3 regions of the Arthrobacter sp. IK3 genome follow, and region 2 is predicted to be linked to each of the others. Evidence: predicted binding sites of a transcription regulator. Region 2 holds the regulator's gene; each other region holds the start of a gene.
What was found. The regulator HrcA, encoded in region 2, represses chaperone genes, less so after heat shock. The targets are predictions, from matches to a motif close to TTNGCACTCGNNNNNNNCGAGTGCNAA.
Positions count from the first base shown of each region.

Region 1: the regulator HrcA is predicted to act here: its motif matches at 7,815-7,841, upstream of groL (chaperonin GroEL).
Region 3: the regulator HrcA is predicted to act here: its motif matches at 4,715-4,741, upstream of ACSLGO_RS04050 (Hsp20/alpha crystallin family protein).

Region 1 is NZ_JBPPSW010000014.1:106,675-116,302, reverse strand. Features, by position in the region: gene ACSLGO_RS17050 (LLM class flavin-dependent oxidoreductase) at 1-541, opposite strand, end outside; gene ACSLGO_RS17045 (lipid II:glycine glycyltransferase FemX) at 769-1,845, shown strand; gene ACSLGO_RS17040 (threonine/serine ThrE exporter family protein) at 2,126-3,700, shown strand; gene ACSLGO_RS17035 (siderophore-interacting protein) at 3,716-4,561, opposite strand; gene ACSLGO_RS17030 (uracil-DNA glycosylase) at 4,594-5,376, opposite strand; gene ACSLGO_RS17025 (DUF3263 domain-containing protein) at 5,543-5,851, shown strand; gene ACSLGO_RS17020 (LytR C-terminal domain-containing protein) at 5,887-6,489, shown strand; gene ACSLGO_RS17015 (cold-shock protein) at 6,675-6,878, shown strand; gene ACSLGO_RS17010 (NINE protein) at 7,000-7,575, opposite strand; gene groL (chaperonin GroEL) at 7,993-9,628, shown strand, end outside.
Region 2 is NZ_JBPPSW010000008.1:190,398-200,000, forward strand. Features, by position in the region: gene lepA (translation elongation factor 4) at 1-867, shown strand, start outside; gene hemW (radical SAM family heme chaperone HemW) at 864-2,093, shown strand; gene ACSLGO_RS12535 (DUF4870 domain-containing protein) at 2,178-2,603, opposite strand; gene ACSLGO_RS12540 (DUF3097 domain-containing protein) at 2,757-3,599, opposite strand; gene hrcA (heat-inducible transcriptional repressor HrcA) at 3,772-4,785, shown strand; gene dnaJ (molecular chaperone DnaJ) at 4,878-6,020, shown strand; gene ACSLGO_RS12555 (16S rRNA (uracil(1498)-N(3))-methyltransferase) at 6,036-6,818, shown strand; gene ACSLGO_RS12560 (GerMN domain-containing protein) at 6,889-7,809, opposite strand; gene ACSLGO_RS12565 (PhoH family protein) at 8,194-9,231, shown strand; gene ybeY (rRNA maturation RNase YbeY) at 9,228-9,603, shown strand, end outside.
Region 3 is NZ_JBPPSW010000002.1:279,032-288,659, forward strand. Features, by position in the region: gene ACSLGO_RS04020 (DUF427 domain-containing protein) at 1-404, opposite strand, end outside; gene ACSLGO_RS04025 (hypothetical protein) at 296-1,021, opposite strand; gene ACSLGO_RS04030 (adenylosuccinate synthase) at 1,218-2,507, shown strand; gene ACSLGO_RS04035 (VOC family protein) at 2,558-2,920, opposite strand; gene ACSLGO_RS04040 (DUF2804 domain-containing protein) at 3,015-4,007, opposite strand; gene ACSLGO_RS04045 (hypothetical protein) at 4,019-4,642, opposite strand; gene ACSLGO_RS04050 (Hsp20/alpha crystallin family protein) at 4,836-5,285, shown strand; gene ACSLGO_RS04055 (NAD(P)-dependent alcohol dehydrogenase) at 5,391-6,509, shown strand; gene ACSLGO_RS04060 (carbon-nitrogen hydrolase family protein) at 6,550-7,350, shown strand; gene ACSLGO_RS04065 (amino acid permease) at 7,347-8,768, opposite strand; gene ACSLGO_RS04070 (RNA polymerase sigma factor) at 9,102-9,628, shown strand, end outside.

The DNA.
Region 1 (9,628 bases), on a different contig from region 2:
CGATCCAGGTGGGAATATGGCCGCCCTGCGTGGGCGGGTAAACCTGGACGTTGCGCAGCGGCGGGCGGATGCTGCCCTCCCAGGTGACGGGCTCCTCGCTCAGCAGCCGGGTAAACAGGTCCAGCTTCTCCTCGAAAAGCACTTCGTAGTCGGAGAGCTCAAAGCCGAACAGCGGGAAGGACTCCGTGAAGGAACCACGGCCAAGAATGACCTCTGCCCGGCCGCTTGAAACTGCGTCCAGCGTGGCGAAACGCTCGTAGACCCGGATTGGATCGTCAGAGGAGAGAACCGTCACTGCGGAGCCAAGCCGGATCCGGCTGGTCTGGCCGGCAATCGCGGCCAGCACGGTTTCCGGCGAGGACACCGCGTAGTCGTCCCGGTGGTGTTCGCCGATTCCGATGAAGTCCAGTCCCACCGAATCCGCCAGCACGGCTTCGGCCACCACGTTGCGGATGACCTCAGGCATGGGCAAATTGGTTCCGTCCCCGCCCTGCGTCACGTCTCCAAACGTGTCCAGTCCCAGTTCAATCTGCTGTGCCACTGCCGCCACCTTCATCCTCGTACATATGCGTATGCATCTATTGTTGCGCACAACCGCGCCTGGAGGCGGACTATTCCCCTGCCGCGCGTCCCCGCCGTTCCCCGGCACGCCGGGAGGTGTCCGTTCAGGGTGCGGGCACCCGGCGGATAGACTTGGAAACGGCCCGGAGCCGGTGCTCCGTGCGGGGGCGGAAGAATGATCCACCAACGAGGACTAGTTGAGGAATTTTGCGAGACTTTAGTGCACGCCTGGCCACCGCTGACGAGGTTGCGGACTGGGACAAGCTGGTCCAGTCCAACCCCAACGGCGGCAACGTACTGCAGTCCGCTGCCTACGCTGAGGTCAAGTCCCATCACGGCTGGAACCCGATCCAGGTGGTCTTCAGCTGCCCGGACTACACCTCCTACAACCTGGTGATCGAGAAGAAGGTCCCGCTGCTCGGCAGCCTCTGGTACCTGATCAAGGGTCCCGACGCAGCCGTGCCGGAGGACGTTCCGGCAATGGCGCAGGCACTGGGCAGGTTCGCGAAGCAAACCGGCCGCCGCGTCTTCGCTCTGAAGGTCGAGCCGGACATTGTGGACGGCGACGACGTCCGGGACCTGTTCACCTCCGCCGGATTCGTGAAGACGTTCAACCTGCAGCCCAACGATTCAACCGCGCTGCTGGACACCACGCCGGACACCGAGCAGATCCTCAAGAATATTTCCTCGCGTGCCCGCAACGCCGTGCGCCGGGCCATCCGCGAAGGTGCCGACGTGCGCCGCGTGGAGGCCACCGAGGAAAACATGCGGACCATGTACAAACTCATGAGCCACATTGAAGACCGCTCAGACGCCCGGATGCGCTCCTACGAGTACTACCACCGCTTCTGGTCCAACTTCGTGGACGCCGGCCAGGGCCGGTTCTACTTTGCCTTCGACGAGAACGGCGAACCCAACGTGGGCGCGTTCGTGATCGCCTACGGGAAAAAGGGAACCTACAAGGACGGCGGATCCAAGCCGCGCCGAAGCCAGTACGGGGATTCCCACCTGGTGCAGTGGACCGCCCTCACGGAGCTCAAGGAAGACTTCGGCATTGAGGAATACGATTTCTGCGGCACTCCGCCCAGCAGCGAACTGAAGAACAAGGAACACCCGCACCACGGCCTGGGCCTGTTCAAGACCAGTTTTTCCAAGACCGTCACCGATTTCACCGGCTGCTGGGACGTGGTGCTGGATCCGCTCCGCTACCGGATCTGGAACACCATAGGAGAACGCGTGACGCGCCAGGTCTACTGGCGGCGCCACCACCAGCCGTTCTACTAAACCGACTACCAGCAGCGAAGCAGGGGTGGACACCGTGGACAACGACGACGACCGCCGCGGGCCTGCGCCAACACCGGAGCCCGTGGCCGGCCTTCTTCCCATCATCAAGGTGCCTGGGCGCCCGGACGGCACTGAGGGGCATCCGCGCACCGGGCCTGCCCCGGTCCATGAAGCGCCGGGGGTTGAGACTCCGGCCGACGCGCTTCCCGCCGTTCCCGGACCGGGTGGCCTGCGGAGCACCAAGCCGAAGCCTCCGCCGGCCACGTCCTCGGTCCCGCGCATGCCCAAGAGCAGCAAGGCAGCCGCTGCCCGCAAAGCCGCTGCGGCCGGCCAGCCCGGACGCCCGGCTCCGGGAACGGCTCCCCGCCCGGCCAAACCTCGTGCCCGGAAGACGACCCCGCGGCAGCACAGTCCCTCATCGGCCCAGCGGGCGGATTCCTCGTCCGCCGCAGCGCGGCGGGTGCTCAAGCGCCTGGTGCAGGGTGAGACTCCGCCCACCCAGGCCATGTCCATTGTCGAACGCCTGGCTGGCAGCCCGTACGCCAATCCCCGGGTCCGTTCCGGCGGACCGGATGCCAGTGCCCGCAAGACGCTCGACCTGGCTTTGGGCATGGCCGAGACAATGTTCCGTTACGGGGCCGGTGCGCTTGAGGTTGAAACGGCAATGATCGCGGTCACTGCTGCGTACGGGCTTGAAAACATTGAGGTGGACATCACCAACCAGTCCGTCCTGCTCAATTACTCTCCAAAGGACCAGACTCCCATCACCGTGATGCGGGTGGTCCGGTCCTGGACCAACAACTATGCAGGACTGGCACTGGTGCACAGGCTGGTCACGGACATCGTGGACGGCAACGTATCCCGTGCCGAGGCCTCCCAGCAGCTCAACTCGATCGTGCATCAGCCCAAGCCCTTTCCCCGCTGGGCCGTCACCTTTTCAGCCGGCCTCTTCGCCGCTGCAATCGTGGCGTTCATTGGGGGGAGTCCGCTCGGGTCCGTCGTCGGATTCGTGAGCACCATCCTGGTCAGCCTGCTGCAGCGGGTCCTGGGACGCTGGCGCGTTCCGGACTTCTTCACCACGGCTGCCAGCGGATTCCTGGTCACGGCGCTGGCCATGCTTTTCTGGTGGCTGGACGCCACGGATGTGGCGGACCTGGACATAGCACCCGGCATCGTCGTGGCCGGAGGGATACTGCTGCTGCTGCCCACCGGGCGCCTGGTCTCTGCGGTGCAGGATGCGATCAACGGCTTCCCGGTGACAGCTGCCGGCCGTTTCCTCTCGGCGTTCCTGACCTTCGGCGCGATCGTGGCAGGCATCGCCGTCGCGCTGGTAGCCGGAGCGCTGGTGGGAATGCCGCGGCTGGAGGTGACCACGGGAGGCTCCTCGCCCTATCCCTTTGCCGTCGTCCTGCTGGTGCTGGCCGTCGCGCTGGCAACTATCAGCATTACCGAGCAGTCACCGGCGAACCTGGTGCTGCCCACCGTGCTCATCGGGGTGGGCGGATTCCTGGTCTCGGTGGCCTCAGAGGCAGCTGGAGTCGGCCCGCGGCTGACGCCGGCCATCGCCGCGATCGTCATTGGCATGGCCTCGAGGATAGTTGCCCTGCGGATGGGCGCACCGCAGCTGGTGGTGGCCGTCCCCGCAGTTTTGTTCCTCTTCCCCGGGCTGAGCATCTTCCGCTCGATGTACGGGCTGAGCATTGGGCTGGATGACATCTCCGCAGGGGTCATTGGCCTGTTCAACGCGCTGACTGTCATCCTCGCGATCGCCGGCGGCGTCGTCTTCGGTGACAACCTGGCCCGGCCGCTGACCCGGAACCTGAACGGCAACGACCGCCGCAACCGCCGCCGCTGATCGACGGCGGCCGGGTTAGAGGATCTTGCCGATCGGAGTTCGTTTCTCGGCCTGGAAAGCGTCCTCAGTTCGTCCCGCGGCCCAGTAGCCGGAAAGCGAGACGGCACTGCGTTCGAGTTTATGCCGGGTGAAGAATATTTCCCTCAGGCCCTTCATGGCCTCACGCTCACCATGGGCAAAGACCTGGACCGCTCCGGGATGGAAGGGCAGCGCGTCCAGGGCCGCAACCAGCAGCCGGCCCGCCGGCTGGTCCGCACCGCGGTAGAGCCACGTCACCACAACACCCCTGGGAGAGTTCAGCGGAAGTTCGTCCTGCGGACCCTGGACCTCGATGAAAGCGTGTCCCACGGCGTCGTAAGGCAGTGCCTCGAGGGCAGCGGCAGTGGCTGGAAGCGCGGACTCGTCGGCGGCGAAGAGGTACCAGTCAGCCTCGGGATCGGGGGCGTAGCCGCCGCCGGGACCGCCAAAGGTGAGGATATCCCCGGGCTGGGCCGAGGCGGCCCATGGGCCGGCAAGCCCCTCGTCGCCGTGAACGACGAAGTCCATGGCGAGTTCACGGCGCTCCACGTCGACCCACCGGACGGTGTAGGTCCGGGAAACGGGCCAGTCCTCCCGGGGGGTTTGCTCACGCAGCTCTTCAAGCGGAACGGTGCCGTTCAGCGGCCTGCCGTCGCGGCCAAACCAGATCTTGCAGTACGCGTCCGTGCTGCTGCTCGGAGTGAAGGTGTCAAAGCCTGGGCCGCCTGCCACGATGCGCACCATGTGCGGCGAGAGCTGCTCGCGGCGCAGCACGGTCATGGTGTGCGTGGGCCGGGCGCGCCGGGCGGGTGCCGGCGTCCGGGTTGCGGGGGCATCAGGCATAGCGGTGTTTCTCCTAGAACGCGGTGGTTGTTCTACCGTACCCCGGGCAATCTCCAGTCCACCGGTGTTGCTCCCTGTTGCACGAGGAGCTCGTTGGCCCGGCTGAACGGACGGGAACCAAAGAAACCGCGGGAGGCCGAAAGCGGGCTGGGGTGTGCCGATTCAATCCGCGGCAATCCTCCCAGCAGGGGAGCCAGGGACTGCGCCTGGCGTCCCCACAGGATGGCCACCAGCGGAAGCGGGGAGCCGTCCGGGTGCCGCCGCGCCGCGAGGGAACGGACAGCGAGTTCGGTAACCGGCTCCCAACCCAGGTTCCGATGGGAGTTCGCCTGGCCGGCGGTAACGCTCAGCGCGCGGTTCAGGAGCAGCACGCCCTGGTTGGCCCACGCGCTGAGATCCCCGTGCTGCGCGGGCTCAATGCCAAGGTCGGCCCTCAGCTCCTTGTAGATGTTGACCAGCGAACGCGGCAGCGGGCGCACCCCGGGATCCACCGAGAAACTCAGGCCGACGGCGTGGCCCGGGGTGGGGTAGGGGTCCTGCCCGATGACCAGCACCTTCACCTGCTCGGCGGGCTGGGTAAACGCGCGGAGAATATGCGCGGGAGGGGGAAGGATGTGCTCTCCGGCGTTGATCCGGCGCTGGAGCTCGTCGCCAATGCGGTGGATCCGGTCTGCCTCCGACGCCAGGAGATCCGCCCAGTCTCCGGCGATGCTGCTGGACAGCGGGATGCCTGAGGCGAAGGGCACAGGGTCCTGGGGCGAGGCGGTGTCATTGCTGGCGAGATCGAATAGGGCCGGTTCATGGCTGCTGTTCACCCCTCAAGTGTCCGCGATGCACGGACAGGATCCCAGCCGGCGGGCGGTGCCGCCTGAATGACAACACTGTTATTCCGGTTTACGATTGCTTGAGGAAGCAGACTCTTGCCTGGACCGTGCCCTCGAGCGGCCGAGTCCGGGCGAACCGGGAAACGGGGACAACAGATTGGCAGGATCAGCCGGAGCCGAGGCGTTTTCACTCGACGGTGTGGTCGATCCCCAGAGTCCCCTCAGTGAGCGGGACCAGCAGATGCTCGCACTTGAGCGCTCCTGGTGGAAGTACTCCGGGGCCAAGGAACAAGCCATCCGCGATCTCTTCGGCATGTCAGCCACAAGCTATTACCAGGTCCTCAACGCCCTGATTGACACCGAGGAAGCCCTTGCGCACGATCCCATGCTGGTGAAGCGGCTGCGTAGACTGCGTACTACACGCCAGCGCGCGCGTACGGCCCGCCGCATGGGCACCGACGCCTAGGGCATTCCCCATACACAAGGACAGACACCGCAGCCATGAGCCAATACCCCAGGGATGAGTTCGACAAGGTCCCGGAGACCTCGACCCGCCAAGGCGTTCACCGTGAACGGCTTATTCCGGCGCGCTCCAGCGGAATCGGCCTGATCATCACGGTGGGTGTCCTTGCCCTCCTGGTGGGCCTGGCAGCGTATTTCGTGCTCCCGCGGCTGGGTATCGGTGCCGGCAGCAGCGCCAGCCCCGCAGTTTCGGAATCCAGCGAACCTGCCGCGGAACCGTCGCAGTCCCCGAGCCCAAGCGCCTCACCCACTCCGTCAGCTACTCCGACGCCGACTCCCACCCCGGAGCCGACGCCGGAGGCACCGGCGGCGGACCGGACACAGCCGGTGGTCGTGCTCAATGCGAGCGGCGTCTCCGGGCTGGGTGCCCGGATCTCCACCCGGATCGGGGCGGACGGCTGGACGACGGCGCAGGTAGGTAACTGGGCAGGCATGCCGATGCAGACCTCGGCGATCTTCTTCAACGGTGAAGCACAGCGCGCAAACGCCGAGGAGCTTGGAAAGTTGCTGGGAATAGCGACCATTACCGAGTCTCCCGAGTTCAGCCTGGTCACCGTTGTGGCCGGTCCCGGCTTCCAGTAACCCCGGGGCAGCGACGTTTAGTTAAGACTCGATAACTATCCCCGGACCCCGTGGGTGAAGACCCGGGCGCTGGCTAAAGTAAGGGCCAGCCGAACGGGATGGGCAGGCAAACCACCTGCAGTTCCGGTCTGGCTGCTGTCGTGGAACACCATCGCGGCAGCGGAACCTAAAAGGGGAGAATGAGTATGGCGCAGGGGATCGTCAAATGGTTCAACGGGGAAAAGGGCTACGGCTTCATTACCGTTGACGAAGCCCAAACTGATGTTTTCGTCCACTGGTCCGCGATCCAGTCCGCTGGTTACCGGACACTGGAGGAGGGCCAGCGGGTCGAGTTTGAAATTGGTGAAGGCCAAAAAGGCCCGCAGGCCGAGGATGTCCGGACCGTCTAGGCGGACGCCCGGACACGCCGGGTAGACAAAGCAGTGAGCCGGTACCCCGTCGGGGTGCCGGCTCACTGCTTTGTCTAGTCGCCTGGTCTTGGCGGATGCCGAGCCTGCTCGCGAGCGGCGCTTACTCCCGAAGCGGAACTCCGCGGGCATCTGTCCGGAACGACTGCGCTCCGGCCAGGATCATGATCCCTTCAACGAACCCCCAGATAGCGGCGAAGCCGAACGTGAACAGGGTTACCAGGAGCTGCACGATTCCCAGCGTGGTGTAGCCGAGGTAAAACCGGTGGATGCCGAGCCCGCCGAGGAAAATGCCCAGCAGGCCTGCAGCAAGCCGCGACTTGGGCTCGACCCATCCGTATGGAGCAGGAGCACCCGCAGGGTAGCCATGCGGGTACCCGGGCTGATAGCCCTGCTGATAGCCCTGGGAATACCCGGGCTGGTAGTTCGCTGCCGGAGGTCCCTGCTGGTACTGCTGGTATCCACTCTGGCTGCCGGCCTGCTGGTAGCCGCCCGCGGGATCACCGGGATGCTGGGAGGACCCGGGAACTGAACCTGTTCCGGCCTCGGACGCGTACTCGCCCGGCGGCGTGCCATAAGGGGGCGGAGCCGCGCTGGCACCGTGGGCTTCGGGCGCGCGGGTCCCGTCTGCCTCGCCGTCGAGGGGAGAAGAATGGTTCGGGGGCTGGTTGGGCGCCATGGCCTGCTCCTTGGCATCGTCGTTCGCTGAGCACGTCGCTTGCTGAGCACGGTGCCGTGGTGCCGCCGAGGCGTGACCGGCCGTGCTGATCCTAATCTACGCTGGCGCGCGCCCTTCCGGGCTGCCGCCCCGCAGAATCGGGCAGGGTTTCCAATCCGGCCATGAGGAAGGGGGCGCGGTGCCGGTCACAGGCCGCCGTGACTGCTTGCACTCAAAGGTTGGGAGTGCTAATTATTGAGTTAGCACTCTTGCGGACTGACTGCTAAGTCATCGGCGTTGAGTGAACCAGCAAGCCACTGGGGTGAGGGCCCTGCGGATGCACGTAAAGAGATCGTGCTCCCAGGCCCGTCCGTCGCGGGCACTCCAGCCAGGAATGCAGAATCCAAGCATGACTGTTCCGGAAGGACGATAGCCGTTATGGCCAAGATCATTGCATTTGACGAAGAGGCACGCCGCGGCCTCGAGCGGGGCCTGAACACCCTCGCCGACGCCGTCAAGGTCACCCTCGGCCCGCGTGGCCGCAACGTCGTACTCGAGAAGAAGTGGGGCGCCCCCACGATCACCAACGATGGTGTTTCCATCGCCAAGGAGATCGAGCTGGACGACCCGTACGAGAAGATCGGCGCTGAGCTGGTCAAGGAAGTTGCCAAGAAGACTGATGACGTCGCAGGCGACGGCACCACCACGGCAACCGTCCTCGCCCAGGCACTCGTCAAGGAAGGCCTGCGCAACGTTGCTGCCGGTGCTGATCCGCTCGGCCTGAAGCGCGGCATCGAGAAGGCAGTCGACGCCGTCACGGCCGAACTGCTCTCCTCCGCCAAGGAAATCGAGACCAAGGAACAGATCGCGGCTACGGCTTCCATCTCCGCCGGTGACCAGCAGATTGGCGACCTGATCGCCGAAGCGCTGGATAAGGTGGGCAAGGAAGGCGTCATCACCGTCGAGGAGTCCAACACCTTCGGCCTGGAGCTCGAGCTCACCGAGGGCATGCGCTTCGACAAGGGCTACATCTCCGGCTACTTCGTCACCGACGCAGAGCGCCAGGAAACGGTCCTCGAAGACCCGTACATCCTGATCGTCAATTCCAAGATCTCCTCCGTCAAGGACCTCGTGGCCGTCCTCGAGAAGGTCATGCAGTCCGGCAAGCCGCTGCTGATCATTGCCGAAGACGTTGAGGGCGAGGCCCTGGCAACCCTGGTTGTCAACAAGATCCGCGGCACCTTCAAGTCCGTTGCCGTCAAGGCTCCGGGCTTCGGCGACCGCCGCAAGGCCCAGCTGGCCGACATCGCCATCCTCACCGGTGGGCAGGTCATCGCCGAGGAAGTTGGCCTCAAGCTTGAGAACGCCACGCTGGATCTGCTCGGCAAGGCACGCAAGGTTGTTGTCACCAAGGACGAGACCACCATCGTCGAAGGTGCGGGTGACCCCGAAGAGATCGCCGGACGCGTCAACCAGATCCGTGCCGAAATCGAGAACTCCGACTCGGACTACGACCGCGAGAAGCTGCAGGAGCGCCTGGCCAAGCTGGCCGGCGGCGTTGCAGTCATCAAGGCCGGTGCCGCAACCGAGGTTGAGCTCAAGGAACGCAAGCACCGCATCGAAGATGCCGTGCGCAACGCCAAGGCTGCTGTTGAAGAAGGCATCGTCGCCGGTGGCGGCGTCGCCCTGATCCAGGCCGGCCAGAAGGCATTCGCCAACCTGGTTCTGGAAGGCGACGAAGCAACCGGCGCGAACATCGTCAAGGTTGCCATCGACGCTCCGCTGAAGCAGATCGCCTTCAACGCAGGCCTCGAGCCCGGTGTTGTTGCGGACAAGGTCCGCGGTCTGGCAGAAGGCTTCGGCCTGAACGCCGCCACCGGCGAGTACGAAGACCTGCTGGCCGCCGGCGTCAATGACCCGGTCAAGGTAACCCGTTCCGCCCTGCAGAACGCGGCTTCCATCGCCGGCCTGTTCCTCACCACCGAAGCAGTCGTTGCCGACAAGCCCGAAAAGGCTGCACCGGCAATGGGTGGCGGAGACGACATGGGCGGCATGGGCGGCATGGGCGGCTTCT
Region 2 (9,603 bases):
AAGCTGATGCTCAACGACGCCGCGCTGGTGTACGAACCCGAAACCTCGGCCGCCCTCGGTTTCGGTTTCCGCGTGGGCTTCCTTGGCCTGCTGCACCTCGAAATCACGCGTGAACGGCTCGAGCGCGAATACAACCTGGACCTCATCTCCACCGCACCCAACGTTGAGTACGAGGTGACGCTTGAGGACAACAAGGTGGTCACCGTGACCAACCCCAGCGAGTACCCCGAAGGCAAAATCAAAGAGGTCCGCGAGCCGATGGTGGCGGCCACCATCCTGGCACCCAGTGAGTTCGTGGGGGCCATCATGGAACTGTGCCAGACCCGCCGCGGTGTCCTGGGCGGCATGGACTACCTCTCCGAAGACCGGGTAGAAATCCGGTACCGCCTGCCGCTGGCCGAGATTGTCTTCGATTTCTTCGACGTGCTGAAGTCCAAGACCCGCGGCTACGCCTCCCTGGACTGGAAGGCCGACGGCGAGCAGGTCTCCGACCTGGTCAAGGTGGACATCCTGCTGCAGGGCGAGCAGGTGGACGCCTTCAGCTCCATTACCCACAAGGACAAGGCCTACGCCTACGGCGTCATGATGACCGGGAAGCTGCGGGAACTGATTCCCCGGCAGCAGTTCGAGGTTCCCATCCAGGCCGCCATCGGCTCCCGCATCATTGCCCGCGAATCCATCCGCGCCATCCGCAAGGACGTGCTTGCCAAGTGCTACGGCGGCGACATCAGCCGTAAGCGCAAGCTGCTGGAAAAGCAGAAGGAAGGCAAGAAGCGCATGAAGATGGTTGGCCGCGTGGAAGTCCCGCAGGAAGCCTTCGTGGCTGCCCTGTCCTCCGACGAATCCAAGGACAAATCCAAGAAGTGACACCCAGCGCACTGCCCCTCGGGGATCCCGCGCCAAAGGACGGACTTCTCCCGTCCGACGCAGCAGCGGCGGCTGCAGAGCGGAAATTCGGGCTGTACGTCCACATTCCGTTCTGCGCCGTACGCTGCGGCTACTGCGACTTCAACACCTACACCGCTACCGAACTGGGTGGAGGTGCCTCGCAGGACGCCTACGCGGCCACAGCCGCGCAGGAGGTGCGTTTCGCTGCCGGGGCGCTGACGGCGTCAGGCCTTCCCGAACGCCCCATTGAGACTGTCTTCTTCGGCGGCGGAACCCCAACCCTGCTGCCCGCCGAAGACCTGGCCGCCATCCTGGGCACAGCCGTACAGCAGTGGGGTCTGGCACCAGGCGCGGAAGTTACCACTGAGGCCAACCCCGACTCGGTGACCCCGGAATCGCTGCAGCTTCTTGCCGATGCCGGCTTCACCCGCGTGTCCTTTGGCATGCAGTCCGCCGTGCCGCACGTCCTGGCGGTCCTGGACCGCACCCATACGCCTTCCCGGGTGCCTCAGGCGGTGCAGTGGGCGCGGGATGCCGGACTGAAAGTCAGCGTCGACCTGATCTACGGCACGCCCGGTGAGTCCCTGGCGGACTGGAAGCACTCGGTCGAGGAAGCCCTGAGCTACGAACCCGACCACATTTCCGCCTACGCGCTGATCGTAGAGGAGGGGACCAAGCTGGCCGCGCGCATGCGCCGCGGCGAAGTCCCGCCTATCGACGACGACGACCACGCGGACAAGTACCTGCTGGCCGACGAGCTGTTCACGGCTGCCGGGCTCAACTGGTACGAGGTCAGTAACTGGGCGCGCACGCCGCAGGATGCCTGCCGGCACAACCTGGCCTACTGGCGCAGCGATGACTGGTGGGGGATCGGACCCGGGGCGCACTCCCACGTTGGCGGTGTCCGCTGGTGGAACGCCAAGCACCCCACGGCCTACGCCCAGCGCATCGCGGCGGGGGAGTCACCCGCCGTCGGGCGTGAGACCCTCGACGCGGACACCCGCTACCTCGAAGACGTCATGCTGCGCACCCGGCTGGCCGAAGGCCTGCCGCGGGAACTGCTCCGCCCGGAGGGACGGCACGAGATCGCCGGCCTGATTGCGGACGGCCTGGTTGAACCGAAGGCCGCCATCGCGGGAACCGTGCTGCTCACGCTTCGGGGCCGGCTGCTGGCCGACGCCGTGGTGCGGCGCCTGCTCCCGTAGACCGTGCACAGAACCAAAAGACCCGCCGGCCCCCATGGGGCGGCGGGTCTTTCGCGTGGGGCCGGAAGCGTCAGCGCTGACGTGTCAGCGGAAACGGCGCAGGTTGAAACGGTAGCGGTAAGGCCGGCCGCGGTTGCATTCGATTCCGGCGATCACCGAGTACACTGCCACGACAATCCAGATGAGTGCATTCAGGATGGCGAAATACCCGCCGACCACCGGAATGAAGGAAAGCAGCCAGGCAACGAGGGCCAGGATGGTGGGGGGTAGCGTGAAGTTCAGCGCTTCCTTGGACTCCTGGGCCGTGAACGGCCCGCGGTCACGGAACACCAGATAGATGATGAGGGAAGGAACAAAACCCAGGATCCCGCCAAAATGGGAAAGGGTTGCCCACTGGCGGTCTTCCGACGCGGTCAGGGGAAGGGCGTTGGCCGGGGCACCCTGGTAGTCCGGGCGCGCCGGCGAACCGCTGTTAGCCGGCTGCGGGTGGTTCGGGCGTGGGTTGGACACGGTGGCTTTTCCTTTAACTCTCAGATGACGCAGGGGTCGCCCCCCCCGCGGGTACCTGTTGTTAGACAAGGGTACTGGCTTCAGCGGCCGGAGCAGGCACCGGGGCCCCGCGTGCCGTGCCGACGGCGGGCGCGCCAGGTTTCCGGCGCAGTCCTACGGAACGGTGAGGAAGTCGATGACTTCCTCCACCCGGCCCAGCAGTGACGGCTCCAAATCGGCGTAAGTGCGGACCGAACCCAGGAGCTTCTTCCAGCCCACGGCGACGTCGGTGTGGTCGCGGTGCGGCCAGCCAAGTCCCTTGAGGATTCCGGTCTTCCAGTCTTCATGCCGGGGCACCACGGGCCATTCAGCCAGTCCGATGACGTGGGGCTTGATGGCCTGCCAGACGTCCACGTACGGGTGCCCGACAATGAGCACGTTCCCGGCAGCTCCGGGCACCCTCATGGCTTCAGCCGCTATGCGGGATTCCTTGGACCCGGACACCAGATGGTCTACGAGGATCCCGAGCCGCCTCCCGGGTCCGGGAGAGAACTCCCGCACGGCACCGGCAAGGTCGTCCACGCCGTGGAGGGGTTCGACGACGATGCCTTCAATCCGCAGGTCGTCACCCCAGACCTTTTCCACCAGTTCCGCGTCGTGTTTGCCCTCAACCCAGATACGGCTGGCCCGGGCCGTTCGCGCACGGACGTTCTCCACGGCGACAGAGCCTGACGCCGTACGCCGGGCAACGGGGGCCTGGGCCTGAACGGCCGGGACAACTTCAACGGGTTCGCCTTCCAGGAGGAATCCGAAGCCCAGCTCAAAGGACCGGGTGCGCCCGCGGTAATCTTCCAGCACCACCAGGTGCATGCCGCCGGATTTCTCGGTGCGGATCACCGCGCCTACCCACCCGGTCTGGACTTCCTCCAGCACCAGGCCCTTCTCGGCACCCACCTGCCGCAGGGCCTTACGGGCCGGGGCGGTGATGTCCTGCGGACCCCACTCGTAGCTGGGCATGACTCCTCGTTCCTGACGACGCGCGAAGGGCCTGCGGTGGCGGCAGGCACGCAGGAACCAATGCTAGCAACGGGAGCGGATGGTATTAGACTTAGCACTTAGGGACACCGAGTGCTAAGTCTGGCCTGAGAACAGCTGCCAGCGGAAAGCCAGTCAGCGAAGGAGGAAACCATTGAGCGAACCACGCCGGCTCGAGGTGCTCCGGGCCATCGTCGAAGACTACGTCCACTCGCGTGAACCGGTCGGCTCAAAGGCCCTGGTTGAACGCCACCACCTCGGGGTTTCCTCCGCAACCATCCGCAATGACATGGCTGTCCTCGAAGAAGAGGGCCTGATCGTTGCGCCGCACACGTCCGCAGGGCGCATCCCCACGGACAAGGGCTACCGCCTGTTCGTGGACCAGCTTTCGGACCTCAAGCCGCTTTCCGCGGCTGAACGCCGTGCCATCCAGACACTCCTGGAGGATGCGGAGGACATCGATGACATTCTGGACCGCACGGTGCGTCTCCTCTCCCAGCTGACCAACCAGGTCGCCGTCGTTCAATATCCGCACCTGGGCAATGCCAAGGTGCGGCACATCGAATTCGTCCTGCTGGCACCGGCGCAGGTGCTGGTAGTCCTGATCTCCACGACGGGCCGGGTGGAACAGCGGGTCATCACCGCCCCCGCTCCCGTAACCGAACAGGACCTGCACGAACTGCGCCAGCACTTCCTCCAGGCACTGGCCGGAACCACTCTGACCCGGATCACTTCCCATCTCGCGGATACGCTGGCCACCGTGCCGGCGCACCTGCGCGGCACCGCTGGCGCGCTGGGACGGGCACTTGAACAGCTGGCCGGCATCAACCGTGAAGACCGCATGGTGATGGCCGGCACTGCGAACCTGGCCCGGGCCACCGGTGACTTCCCGCTGACCATCGGCCCCATCCTGGAGGCCCTCGAAGAGCAGGTGGTCATGCTCCGGCTGCTCTCCGAGATGGAACAGGATGCCAGGGGTGTTTCGGTGCGGATCGGATCCGAGAATCCGTACGGTTCCCTGTCCGAGGCATCCGTCGTAGCCACTGGGTACGGGCCGGACGCGTCCGCTATGGTTGGAATCCTCGGTCCCACCCGGATGGACTACCCCAACACCATGGCAGCGGTCCGAGCCGTTGCCCGCTACCTTTCCCGGGTCCTGAACAACTGACCCACCAGACCGGCAGGCGCGCCGAACGGTGCCCTGCGGAAGACTAACCACCCCCGAGGCGGGGTACGCAATACAGGAAGCGATGTGCACGAGTGAGTGATCACTACCAGGTACTCGGCGTGAGCCGGGATGCCACCGGCGAGGAAATCAAGAAGGCCTACCGCAAGCTGGCCCGCAAACTGCATCCGGACGTGAATACCGCCCCCGGAGCTGCGGACGAGTTCAAAGCCGTGACCCATGCCTACGAGGTCCTCTCCGACCCGCAGAAGCGCCGGGTCTACGACACCACCGGCCAGGAAAACGGCACGGACAACGGGTTTGGCGGCGCCGGCTTCGGCGGCCAGGGCTTCGGCTTCCAGGACATCTTCGACACCTTCTTTGGCGGCGGAGCCCCCGGCGGGGGACGGGGCCCGGCATCGCGCACCCGGCGCGGCCAGGATGCGCTGATCAACGTCCGGATCGACCTGAAGGATGCCGTCTTCGGCACAAACAAGAAAATCGACGTCGAAACCGCTGTCCTCTGCCCCACCTGTGAGGGCTCCTGCTGCCAGCCCGGAACCTCGCCCCGCACCTGCGACATCTGCCACGGCAGCGGCCAGGTCCAGCGTGCAGTGCGTTCAATCCTCGGCCAGGTCATGACCACCGCGCCCTGCGGCTCGTGCCAGGGATTCGGCACCGTCATCCCGGACCCGTGCCACGAATGTGCCGGGGAAGGACGCGTCCGCAGCCGCCGCACCCTGACCATCAAGGTTCCCGCCGGCGTCGGAACAGGCACCAGGATCCAGCTCAGCGGACAGGGTGAAGCCGGAACTGCCGGCGGACCGCAGGGTGACCTGTACGTCGAAATCCGGGTCAACGCGGATCCCGTGTTCATGCGCGACGGCGATGACCTGCACGCAACCCTGACGGTGCCGATGACGGCGGCCGCACTGGGCACCGTCATCACCATGGACACCTTTGACGGTGAACGTGAGATCAACATCAAGGCCGGCACCCAGTCCGGTGAAGTCACTACGCTCAAGGGTCTTGGCGTGACCCACCTGCGCGGTTACGGCCGCGGTGACCTGATGGTGCACGTCCAGGTGGAGACCCCGCAGAAGCTCGACGCCGCGCAGGAGGAACTGCTGCGCCGGCTCGCGGAACTGCGCGGAGAGGAATTCGCCGAAGGGCGGGTCAGCGGCAGCAGCAACAGCGGTGTCTTCGCCAAGCTGCGCGACCGTCTCGGCAACCACTAGGCGCCGGAGCCCACGGTGACCAACCCCATCTTCTTCGGCGATCCCGAACTCGTTGCTGCCGCGGCACCGGGGAGCGTCTTCGCGCTCACCGGCCCTGAGGCGCGGCATGCAGTGGCAGTCAAGCGGCTCTCACCGGGAGAAGACGTGGATATTGTCGACGGCGCCGGAACCCGCCTGCGCGGAACCGTACGGTCCGCCGAGCCGGGATTGCTGGAAGTCGATGTCCGGGACGTAGCGGTAGAATCAGGCCAGGACTGCGAGATCACGCTTGTCCAGGCACTGGCCAAGGGCGACCGGGACGAGCAGGCGATCGAGGCCGCAACCGAACTTGGCGTGGACGCAGTCCTTCCCTGGCAGTCCGAGCGCAGCATCGTGCGGTGGCGTGCTGACAAGGCGGCCAAGGGCCAGGCCAAGTGGCGCGCCGTAGTGACCTCGGCGGCCAAGCAGTCCCGCAGGTCCCGGATTCCGCAGGTGCGCGATGTCGCCGACAGCAAGGCCCTTGCTGCGGTCCTGGCGGGGACCGATTTGGTCCTGGTGCTTCACGAGGAAGCCGACGTTCCACTGGCAGCTGCCGTTGAACTCGCGCTGGCACGGTCCGTGGGAACCGGCCTGGAGGCTGGAATCCGGTCCATCGCCGTCGTGGTGGGGCCGGAGGGTGGAATCAGCCCGGCTGAACTCCAGGCCTTGCGGAACGCCGGTGCGGTTGCGGTTCGGCTGGGTCCGCATGTGCTGCGTTCCTCGAGTGCGGGCCCTGCTGCCCTGGTGCTGCTGAACCACCTGCTGGGCCGCTGGAACTGAGCACGGCCCGGGCGGACTAAGGTCCTTCCCGGGTCAGCTGCTGAATTTGGGCTCTCCGAGGCCGGAGAGCCTAGTAGACCGTGAAGCGCTTCGAATCCTCGTTCTCGCCCTCGCCGTGGAACACGCGCAGGCTGTACTCACCGGGGTCCAGGTCGATCTGGATGTCGAACATCGCCGTCTCGCCGGATGCGGCATCCAGCCGGATCTCACCGGATTTCAGGGCGGACGTCTCAGGCCGTCCGTTGACTACCCGCTCCACGCTCCAGAACAGCGGCTCATCGCGCTCCACGGCGGAGCCGGTGACCGTCACGGAAGCCTCAGTGCCGTCTCCCGCCTGCGGGCTGATGATCCAGATCGGCGCGGGCATGGACTTGTCCCGCGTGAGGTCCCCTTCCAGGTCCTCATGGCCGAACGCCTTGTAACCGGCCTTGCCGTCCACGAGTACGGCAACACTTGCGTTGTAGCCGGCAGTAGTCAGGCCCGCATTCGCGGCTGCGGCGGTTGCCGTATACACCAGCTGCTGGACCGCGCGGTGGGCCATGCCGGCATCCAGGGACGGCTTGAAGGCATCCGCGGAAATGTCCACTGTGATGACGTTCTTGCTGGAGATCGAGGCAGTGACCCTGGAGGCCGGGGCCCACGGCGTGAAGTAGTCATCATCTGACGGCGTCGCGGTAGTCATGGTCATTACCGCTTCCCCGATGGGGTCGCCCGTGTTCTTCGACGGAAGGAACTCACGGTACAGCTGGACATCGGACCCGTTCAGGCCCAGCCAGTAGACCGGCATCACTACCTTTGATTCCGTAGCTTCCGCAGGTGCGGAAACAGCCATCGGGTGACCCTCGGGGGAAGTCGCGGCGCTAAAGGAGCTGGGCATGCTGGTGGTGGGCAGTTCCGCAACCACGCCGCAGGAACCCAGAAGCAGCGGGGCTGCTGCCGCGGCCAGCAGGAGGCGGAAACGTGCGGAGCGGCGAGTTCGCTGCTCGGTCATGACTGTCCCTGCCTTCCATGTCCTGTGCCGGCACGAGTCCGGTCGATGCTGTGGGGGTCCGTCCGGGACAGGGGGTCGCGGCCGGAGCATTCCATCAAGCTTGGCACAGCCGCACGGGCCCAAACCGGGGGTTCCGGCCTTCCGGCCGGGACTGATACTTGATTGAGACCCAGACGATGCCAAGCCGAGACAAACGGCGTAATACAGCTCACACAGTCCGTAACTGATCCGCCGATCCGTTCCCTGCAGCGCTACCGGAAGCCGGCGGGGCACGTGCGGGCGCATATCCAGTAGAATTAAGAAGTCTGTGGGCACCATGAACTTCAGCAGACGTACCATCCAGAATTCCGATAAGGGGCGATGAGAGGCCGAGGGGCCGCATATATGACCGAATCTTCAGCAGGAATCGGCACCATCCGTGAGGACCAGCAGACGATTGTCTTCGACTCAACCGAGCACATGGTCCAGTCTTTGGGCGCGAACGATGAAGCCCTGAAAGTCATCGAGAACGCCTTTCCGGAGGTGAACCTCCACGTCCGCGGAAACGAGCTCTCAGTCTCCGGCCCAGCCCCTGCAGTGGACCGGACCGTCCGCCTCGTCAACGAGGTCCGCGTCCTTGCGCGGCACCAGACGCGGGTGACGCCCCAGATCCTCGAACAGCTGATCACCATGCTCAGGGACCAGAGTGCGGACCGGCCGGCCGAGGTCCTCACCCAGAACATCCTTTCGACGCGCGGCCGCACCATCCGCCCGAAGACGCTCAACCAGAAGAACTACGTTGACGCGATCGACCGCAATACGGTTGTCTTCGGGATAGGCCCGGCGGGCACCGGAAAGACTTACCTGGCCATGGCCAAGGCGGTCCAGGCCCTGCAGCAGAAGGAAGTCAACCGAATCATCCTGACCCGTCCGGCGGTTGAAGCGGGGGAGCGGCTTGGATTCCTTCCCGGCACGCTTAACGACAAGATCGATCCGTACCTGCGTCCGCTCTACGACGCGCTGCACGACATGATGGACCCGGAATCGATTCCCCGGCTCATGGCCGCCGGAACCATCGAGGTAGCCCCGCTGGCCTACATGCGTGGCCGTACCCTCAACGACGCCTTCATCATCCTGGACGAAGCGCAGAACACGACGCCGGAACAGATGAAGATGTTCCTGACGCGCCTTGGGTTCGGGTCCAAGATGGTGGTCACCGGCGACGTTACCCAGGTGGACCTCCCCGGCTCCACTACCTCCGGCCTGCGGATCGTCCATGAAATCCTGGACGGCATCGAGGACGTGCATTTCTCCGAACTCACCGCCACTGACGTCGTCCGGCACCGCCTGGTGAGCGACATCGTGACCGCCTACAGCGAGTGGGATGAAGAACGCCGTTCCCGCACCGGGGCAGGCAATGCGGCGCAGGAGAAGAAGCGATGAGCATCGAAGTCAACAACGAGTCAGCCATGCCGGCGGACGAGGAAGCGCTGTCCCGCCTGGGCCGGTTCGTCCTGGACGCCATGTACGTCCACCCGGAGGCCGAACTTTCGATCATCCTCGTGGACGAGGACGCCATCGAAAAACTTCACATCGAGTGGATGGACCTTCCCGGCCCCACCGACGTGCTGTCCTTCCCGATGGACGAGCTGCGTCCCGGCACACCGGGACGCCCAACCCCGGCGGGGGTCCTGGGGGACATTGTGCTGTGCCCGCAGGTTGCGGAACGCCAGGCTAAGACGGCCGGCCACGGCCTGGAAGACGAGCTCCTGCTGCTGACTACCCACGGCATCCTGCACCTGCTTGGCTACGATC
Region 3 (9,628 bases), on a different contig from region 2:
TGCGGCTGGACTTCTTCCCCGTCCACTGTCACGGAGTTCATCAGCCCCGGGTACAAGGCAGCGGTGTGGGCCAGCGCCTCGTAGCCGGGAAACGGATGCGCGTAGGTCCAGGCGGCGCGCACGGCCCGCTGGCCGCCGGAGACGACGTCGAAATAGGAGGCAGCGCCCTTGAACTCACAGTGCGTCACTCCGCTGACCGGCTGCAGCACCCCGGGGGCGAAGACCTCCAGGGGCAGGTAGTAGACCGGCGGATGGCTGGTCTCGAGGACGCGCAGCGCTTCCCTGGTGTCTGCGATCAGGTTTCCGCCCAGCCAGACCTTGACGTGTTCATCGCTCGGTTCGACTCGGGGCGGACGGGGATAGGACCAGACGGACTCGGCATGCGGGTGAAAGCGGTTTTCCATGCGTGGATTCCTTCTTTCTGCGCCGGCCTGGCGGTGATGGTGGTGGTCACCGCCAGGATCTGCGGCCGTGCCGGCACGGAGGAGAACCCGAACCGGACAGGCGGGCTGACCGGCCGCAGGGCGCCCATGTCCTCACCGTTCCAGGAACATTGCGCCGACGCGAGGCGGCGGATGGAGCGTACTCCGTAGAACTCCAGCCGGTCCCCGGTAGTTCCCGCGGTCCGCACCCCGCGGACAATCAGGCTGGCGAGCGGGTTGATGGCCTGCAGCCACAGCGGGTGGACGGCGAGCGGCGCCGGTACGGCTTCAAGGACCCGTCCCAGCGGGGTCACCGGGCCCAGCCGGGCGCTGAGCTGCAGCGGACCGCCGTCGACCCGCAGCCTGTCCTCGGCCAGGAACGCGCTCACTGGAACCACATCGATCGCGTCAAAGGTGTAGGTGGATGAGACGTAGCGGGCAACCGCTTCGCTGGGCGCCAGCAGCAACCGGGAACCGAACCGGTTCTCCACCATGACGTCGGTGAACGGACCGAACGGTGAGTCCGGCCAGTGCCCAACAACCAGGCGGGTTCCCGAGGCGGTACCCAGCCCGGCGATATAGCCGCGGAAGCGCTCCATGGCTAAACCGTACGCCTCCGTGCCCGCCTTCCAAACCGGCAAAGCCGCAGATCGGCTAAACTTGACAGGTAAGAGCCCCGCATCCCGGATCACGGACCGCTGTGTCCCCAGTCTCAGGGTGCAGGGGCGTTCTCATGCACGGTAGCGGTTCAGCGCCTGGCGCGGCTCCCTAGCGTAACTAATGGGGGAGGATCCCATGCCCGCAATTGTCATCGTCGGCGCCCAGTGGGGCGACGAAGGTAAAGGTAAGGCCACCGACCTGCTTGGCGGCCGCGTCGACTACGTCGTCAAGCCCAACGGCGGAAACAACGCCGGCCACACCGTCGTCGTCGGTGGTGAAAAGTACGAACTGAAGCTGCTTCCCGCGGGCATCCTGAGCCCCAACGCCATTCCCGTGATCGGCAACGGCTGCGTGGTGAACCTGGAGGCCCTGTTCGCCGAAATCGACGGGCTGGAAGCACGCGGAGCGGACACCTCCAAGCTGCGGATCTCCGCCAACGCCCACCTGGTGGCGCCGTTCCACCAGGTCATGGACAAGGTCACCGAGCGGTTCCTGGGCAAGCGTGCCATCGGCACCACCGGCCGCGGCATTGGTCCGGCCTACATGGACAAGGTTGCCCGGCTCGGCATCCGCGTCCAGGACATCTTCGATGAGTCGATCCTGCGCCAGAAGGTGGAAGGCTCGCTTCGGCAGAAGAACCAGCTGCTGCTGAAGGTCTACAACCGCCGCGACGTGGATGTGGAAGAGATGGTGCAGTACTTCCTCTCCTACGCTGACCGCCTGCGTCCCATGGTCATCGACTCCACGTATGAACTGAACCGTGCGCTGGACGAGGACAAGGTCATCCTGATGGAAGGCGGCCAGGCCACGTTCCTTGACGTTGACCACGGCACCTACCCGTTCGTCACGTCCTCCAACCCGACCGCCGGCGGCGCGTCCGTTGGCTCCGGCATTGGCCCCACCCGCATCAACCGCGCGGTGGGCATCATCAAGGCCTACACCACCCGTGTTGGTGCCGGTCCGTTCCCCACCGAACTCTTCGATGACATGGGCCTGTACCTGCAGAAGACCGGCGGCGAGTTCGGCGTGAACACCGGCCGCCCGCGCCGCTGCGGCTGGTACGACGCCGTGCTGGCGCGCCACGCTTCCCGCGTCAACGGCTTCACGGACTACTTCGTGACCAAGCTGGACGTGCTCACCGGCATCGAGAAGATCCCGGTCTGCGTGGCCTACGACGTCGACGGCGTGCGTTTCGATGAGATGCCGATGACGCAGACCGACTTCCACCACGCCAAGCCGATCTTCGAGTACTTCGACGGCTGGACCGAGGACATCACCGGCGCGAAGACCCTCGAGGACCTGCCGGAGAACGCCCGCAACTACGTGCTAGCCCTGGAGAAGATGTCCGGTACCCGCTTCTCCGCGATCGGCGTCGGCCCGGACCGGGACCAGACGATCGTGATCCGCGACCTGATCAGCGAGTAATCCGTCCGGAAAAGCCCCGCAGCTTCAAGGCTGCGGGGCTTTTTTGGGTCTTAGTCCCGGGCCGCGAGGACGCAGAACTCATTGCCCTCGGGGTCTGCGAGCACCACCCACGGAACATCCGGCCCCTGCCCAACATCGGCGCGCACCGCGCCGAGCGCCAGCAGCCGCTCCACCTCCTCTTCCTGGCTGCAGCCGTACGGAACCAGGTCCATGTGCAGCCGCAGTTTGGCCGTCTTGCTCTCCGGGACAGGGATGATGTCCAGGGGTGGTCCCTGGACTCCGTCGCCGGGTGCCAGGGAAATGCCGCCGTCGAATTCTTCGGCGAACCGGTACCCCAGGGCCTGGGTCCAGAACCTGGCCTGCGCGTCGACGTCGAGGGCATCGAGGGCAAGGGAAGAGAATCTGCTGCTCACGGTAAGGCTCCTTTGGCTCAGGTGAGATCGGAAGAAACCTAGCAGCCGGGTGCCTCTCGGGAATAGGGGGTGAAGGAGGTGCTGGTGCGGACGGTTACCAGCGGTTGCGTGCTTCCTCGATCCAGCCGTGCACGCCGTCCAGGCTGTGGCGCGTACCGTCCGGAGTAGCAGCCCAGCCGGACCACGCGCCGAACGCCTGCCAGGTCTTTGCGGCCACCAGAACGGCATTGGTCGCAGCCAGCCGCCGGTGGAACGGAGTCAGCGTGGCCTCGATCCAGTCCCCGCGGACATGCCACGCTGCCTGTGGATCCGTGAGGTCGTAGCTAAACTCCAGCTCGCCGTCGTAATGGTGCAGCACGCCGTCCACGATCAGCGCGTTTTCGGTGGCCGGCGTTCCCTCTGTCCACAGCCCGCCCAGCTGCAAACCCAGCCGGGTGCCGTTGGCCGTTCCGTATCCGGCAGCCCAGTTCCAGCGCCTGGAATACGGCCAGCGTCCCCGTCCGCGGTCCAGGACAGCGAAGGCGTCCTCGCCCACCGCATATGCGCGCCCGTCCACCGTGATGGTTCCGCTGACCCGGCGGGCCACGTCCTTGAGGGTGTACTGATACCGCGTGTCCGACCACGGAACCACCACCCCCAGCACATCGCCTTCCGCCGGGGCATAAAGCTCGACGCCGACGCGCGGCGACTCGGCGCGCAGGTGCGTGCCGCCGGCGTCGTCATGGAAGCGCAGGTGCAGTCCGCCCATGGTGCCCACAGCGGTGAGGGGCGGCAGGGTGCCGGGCAGGAGCGCGGTGGAGCCCGCGGGAAGCGAGAGCGGATCCAGGCTGATTTCCTGGCCGGTGGCGCGTTCGAACACGTAGAGCTGGAGGGTGGCGGCGTAATCCAGGTGAGCAATGGTCATGCCGAGCACCAGGTCCGGAGTCAGCACGCCCCAGTACTCCCAGCGCTTGGTGCGCCAGCCGTGGGGAAGCCCCTGGGGGAGGTGCGCCGAAGCGTGCAGCGGTGAGCGGGTGAAGCCTACCGCTTCGGGGTTCAGCTTTCCGTATTTCAGGGACAGCTGGACGGGTTCCTGAATTTCCTCCATGGCGCCCCAGTCTAGGCGGCGCGGGCGAAATCATCCTGTACCGGGCCGGCGGGCGGTTTGGCGCTGCGGCGGTGGTGGGCGGACTTGCAGGTGGCGTTCTTCCGGATCGGTGATTTGCCGGAGCGCGGGACGGGCCGTTGGTGGGTTCCCGGGCTGCTGCCCGGTGCCGGAAGGGGACTGTGCGGAGCTGCTGCGGCGGCAGCCCGTGCCGGAGCGGTTGCCCGCAGCACCTCGGGAGTTCCGGTTGCTCCTGCCGGGAAGAGCGCCTGGAGGACCTCTTCCCGGGCGGCATCCGCGGCCGCCAGGAAGTCCCGTGCTGTCGATGTGCCGGGGCCGGTGGCCGCGCGGCGGCGCAGGCGGACGCCTAGGCCGCGCCAGGCCAGCCAGCCCAGGACGGCCAGTGCCCCGCCGGTGCCGTACAGCAGCACCGCCGCCAGTACCAGGGAGGTTGTTCCGCCGGAGAAAACGCCGATGCCCAGCAGGGCGGCGGCCACCCACAGGCCGCAGAGCCAGCCTGCCGCATCCAGCGGAGGCGACGGCGGTGAGCCGGCTATCCGGCTGGGAAGTGTGCGGAGTTTCTCGAGGTGTTCGGTGCGGGTGGCTGTTCCAAGCCGGAACAACGCGGGGTGGGACACTGCTTCCTTTCCTTCCAGACCAGGTTCGAATGAAAGACGGCGGAACGGGTTTTTCCGCTGCAACAGCTCGGGTTAGCACTCTCGCGTTGCAAGTGCTAATCTACTGCCGAAAGTTGAGTGAAGCCAACTCAACTTTGATTCGAAATGGCAGATCAGCCCGCTGCGTACAGCGGAGTGAAGGAGTTGATTTGTGATGGCAACACGTTTTGATCCGTTCCGTGAATTCGACCGTCTTGCCCAGGCCGTCCGCAGTGAATCCCTGCGCGGCATGCCCATGGACCTGTACCGGGAGGATGACCGGTATGTCCTGAGCGTTGACCTTCCCGGCATTGATCCGGGGTCCGTGGACATCGACGTCGACGGGCAGCTGCTGACCATCCGTGCCGAGCGCACCCTGCGCGGAAAGGACGGCGTCCAGTGGCTCACCCGCGAACGCGAAGGCGGGTCCTTCCTGCGCCAGCTCAGCCTGGGCCAGGGGATCGATACCGAGGGCATCAGCGCACATTATGACAATGGCGTGCTGAACGTGATTATCCCGGTCAGTGAAAAGGCCAAGCCTCGCCGCATCGAAGTGCAGTCCGGCTCCGGCGTGTCCCTCGGCGCCGTGGAAGAAAAGCACGACGCCGAGGCGGTCAGCGCCTAGTACAACCGTGCCCGTGCAGGGGCGGCAGGCGGACTTTCCGCCTGCCGCCCCTCGTCCTTGTCCGGGGACCCTGACACCCGGGACGGGTCCGCGTAGCGTGGGCGTATGACTACCCAGGCACGTGCCGCGATCCTGCGCGGCATCAACGAACCTTTTGAAATCACCGATGTTGTCCTGGACGACCCGCGGCCCGACGAGGTCCTGGTCCGGGTGCAGGCAGCCGGAGTATGCGGCACGGACCTTGGGGTCCAGGCCGGGCACATTCCCTTCCCGCTGCCCGGAGTGCTGGGGCACGAGGGCGCCGGAACCGTGGAAGCCGTCGGCTCTGCCGTGACGTCCGTGGTGCCCGGAGACCACGTGCTGCTCAGCTTCACCAGCTGCGGTGAATGCCGGAACTGCCGCAGCGGACACCCCGCCTACTGCACCTACTTCCTGGAGCTCAACCTGGTGGGCGGGCAGCGGCTGGACGGCAGCGCCACGATCAGCAAGGACGGTAAGGGAGTGCACGGCCACTTCTTCGCCCAGTCCTCCTTCTCCAACCTGGTGCTGGCCGACGAACGCGGAGTCACCAAGGTGGACCCGGAAGCGGACCTGGCCCTGCTGGCGCCGCTGGGCTGCGGCGTGCAGACCGGTGCCGGAGCGGTCATGAATGTCCTGCGTCCCGAACCGGGATCCACCCTTGCCGTGTTCGGTGCCGGTCCCGTGGGCCTCTCGGCGGTCATGGCCGCCGCGCTCGGCGGGTCAACGCGCATCGTGGTCATGGACCTGGTGGACTCCCGCCTGGAACTGGCCCGCGAACTGGGAGCCACCGACGTCGTCAATTCCGGCAGCACCGACGCGCTGCAGGCCCTGTTTGAACTGACCGGCGGCGCGGGGGTCACGCATGCGCTTGAAACCACGGGCAGCACCAAGGTGGCAGCCACCGCGGCGGACGCGCTGGCGCCGCTGGGCAAGCTGGGCCTGATCGGTGCCCCCGCTCCGGGGTCCACGGTGCAGCTGGACGTGAACTTCATGCTTAACGGCAGGCAGGTCTTGGGGATCACGGAAGGGGACTCGACTCCGCAGCTGTTCCTTCCCGCCTTGGTGGACCTGATCCAGCAGGGCAGGTTCCCGCTGGAAAAAATGATCACCCGCTATGCGTTCGGGGACATCAATTCGGCCGCCGCGGACGCGAAGTCCGGGCAGGTCCTGAAACCCGTGCTGCACTTCGAGGACCTGCACTAGGCTGGGGATACATCCGGTCCCGAAGGCAAGGCGGTTCCCCATGTTGGTCAGCGTAGGTCAGTTCAGTCCAGGCGGAGACGTCCACGCCAACCTGGCAGTGATGCGCTCACTGGCGGAGAAAGCCCGGGCCGAAGGATCCGAACTGATCGTGTTCCCGGAAGAGTCGATGTTCAGCATTGGCAAGGTGGACGGGCCGCTGGCGGCAGCCGTGGACGCCGGATGGAGCACCTTCGTGCAGCGGTTGTCCCTTGTTGCTGCGGAACTAGGCATCGCCGTCGTCGCCGGCGGGTACGAATCCTCCGGGGAGGACCGTCCCTACAACACGCTGGTGGCCATCGAGGCGGACGGCCGCATCGCGGCCACCTACCGCAAGCTGCACCTCTACGATGCGTTCAGCTATTCCGAGTCCACCCGCATCAAGCCCGGAGACCGGGGCATCCAGGTGGTTGAACTCGGCGGACTCCGGGTGGGCCTGATGACCTGCTATGACCTGCGTTTTCCGGAGCTGGCCCGGGCGCTGGCGGTGCAGGGCGCGGACCTGATTGCCGTTCCGGCCGCCTGGTTCAAGGGCGAGCATAAGATCGACCACTGGGAAACGCTGCTGAAGGCGCGGGCCATCGAGAACACGGTGTGGGTGGCTGCGGCCGGCACGGCGAGCGGGCACACCATCGGCCACTCGGCCATCCTCGATCCGATGGGAGTGCCGCAGGTGTTCCTCGATGAGGAAACCGAAGCCGTGGCAACGGCCGATGTGGTGCGGACCCGGATCGAGGAAGTCCGTGAGTATCTTCCGGTGCTGGCCAACCGGCGGTTCTCGGTGGCCGAGGAGATCGCGCCCTAGCTCCGGTCTGTTCCCGCGCTGGCTGCTGGTTCGGGCAGGTCGATGGGCTTGTGGCCCTGGTCCTTTACCAGGAACCGGTAGGCGGCCAGCATCAGGAGCAGCCACACCACGCCAACCGCCAGTGCGGTGCGCCCCGGACCGGTGAAGGCCAGGATCACGGTTACCAGCGCCATAAAACCCAGGACGACGTAGTTCAGCGCCGGCCAGCCGGGGAACGCGAAACCGGCCGACGGCGTACCGTCGCGCCGCATCTGCCGCCGCATCCGGTGGTGGCTGAGCAGGATCGAGGACCAGGTGAAGATCGTGGCGAAGGTGGCGGTGGACGCCACCACCAGGAACAGCTGCTCCGGAATCCACAGGAAGAGTCCCAGGCCCGCGATCAGGCTCGCCATGATGATGGCTACGGGCCATACCGGCACTCCGTAGCGGGAGACATTGGTGAAGCCCCTCGGCGCGTGTCCCTGCTCGGCCAGGCCGTACATGGTCCGCGAGGCTGCGTAGAAGATCGAGTTCATGGCGGACAGGGCAGCGGTAAGTACCACGGCGTTGATCAGGTGCTCGGCGAACGGGATGCCGATCCCGGCGAAGACCTGCACGAAGGGGCTGCCTTCGGACCCGATCCGGTCCCACGGGAACAGGCACAGCATGACGCCGAGGGACAGGACGTAGAAGAGCAGGATCCGCACCGGCACGGTGTTCACGGCCTTGGGGATGGCCCGCTGCGGGTCCCCGGTCTCACCGGCAGTCACTCCGAGGGTCTCGATGCCGCCAAAGGAGAACACCACGATTCCAAGGCTCATGACAATGCCCCACACGCCAAAGGGTGCGAACCCGCCGTGGTCCACGAGATGGTTGACGCCGGGCTCATAGCCTCCGGTACTGACACCGAAGACAATCAGGTACAGCCCGCCGGCGATCATGGCGATGATGGTGGAGACCTTGACCAGGGTGAACCAGAACTCCATTTCGCCGAAGACGCTGACCCGCATCAGGTTCAGCCCGCCGATCAGGAGCATCGCTGCGATCATCCACACCCAGCCGGGTGTGTCCGGGAACCAGAGGCCCATGTACATGCTCACCGCGGTCATGTCCGCGATGGCCACGATCATCATTTCGAAGGCGAAGGTCCAGCCGGTGAGGAAACCCATGCGGGGACCGAGATAGCGTCCGGCGTACTGGGAGAAGGAACCTGCCACCGGGTGGCGTACCGCCATCTCTCCCAGCGCCCGCATCACCAGGAACACGGCGCACCCGGCGATGATGTAGGCGATCAGGACGGCGGGGCCGGCAGCCTGGATGGTTTCGGACGATCCATAGAACAGTCCCGTTCCGATGGCGGATCCAAGGGCGATGAAGCGGATGTGCCGCAGCGACAGGCCGCGCTTTAGCTCTGTGTGGTGAGGCGTGGTGCTGGGCATGATCTTCCTGGCCGGGCCGGAGGCCCCGGTATTGCTGGATTGGAGCGGGCAGGTGGGTGTCTCGGTCCCGCCCGGAACAGGTCCGCCGATAAAGGACGGACCGCCGTCAAGTCTTCCACATTCTCCTCCGAAGGAACTGGGAGCGGGGGCCCGGGAAAAACTTTCCGGATAGCCGCGTAACCTTTTCGGCTGCCCGGGCGATTACGTAGGTGTAGTGGCCGCGCCGGAACTCATCCCCCCAACGAGCATCGGCGCGGCCACCTCCTGAGCAGGTTCAGCCTGGGCGGGGTACGATTTGGTTCGCCCCAACGTCCCGGATTGAAGGACCCCGCCTTGGCTGACCCGCTGACAGAGCCCATGGTCTCTGCGGCGCGGAAAAACGACCCGGCAGCGCTGCGGGCGGTTTACGAGTCGCTGGCCCCCGCCGTCGTCGGTTATTTCAGGTCCAAGGGCTGCGAGGATCCGGAAGCGCTGACACAGGACGTTTTCCTGACCGTTTTTTCAAGGATCTCCACGGTCAGGGGAGGTGCCGCAGGGCTGCGCACCTTCGTTTTCTCGGTAGCCCATGCCCGGATGGTTGATGATCACCGCCGGCGTGAGCGCCAGCCTTCTCCTGCACCGTATGATCCACAGCTCGACACCAGGTCCTCCGACTCGGCAGAAGACACCGTTCTTCACTCCGGGCTGGTGGCAGCACAGATGCTGGACGGCCTTACCCCCGGCCAGCGCGAAGTCCTGCTGCTGCGTATCGTGGCAGACCTGTCCCTGGAGGAATCCGCGGAAATCATGGGGAAGACGGTCAACACCGTCAAACAGCTTCAGAGACGGGCGCTCCTGGCGCTCCGGGAACAGATCGCAGG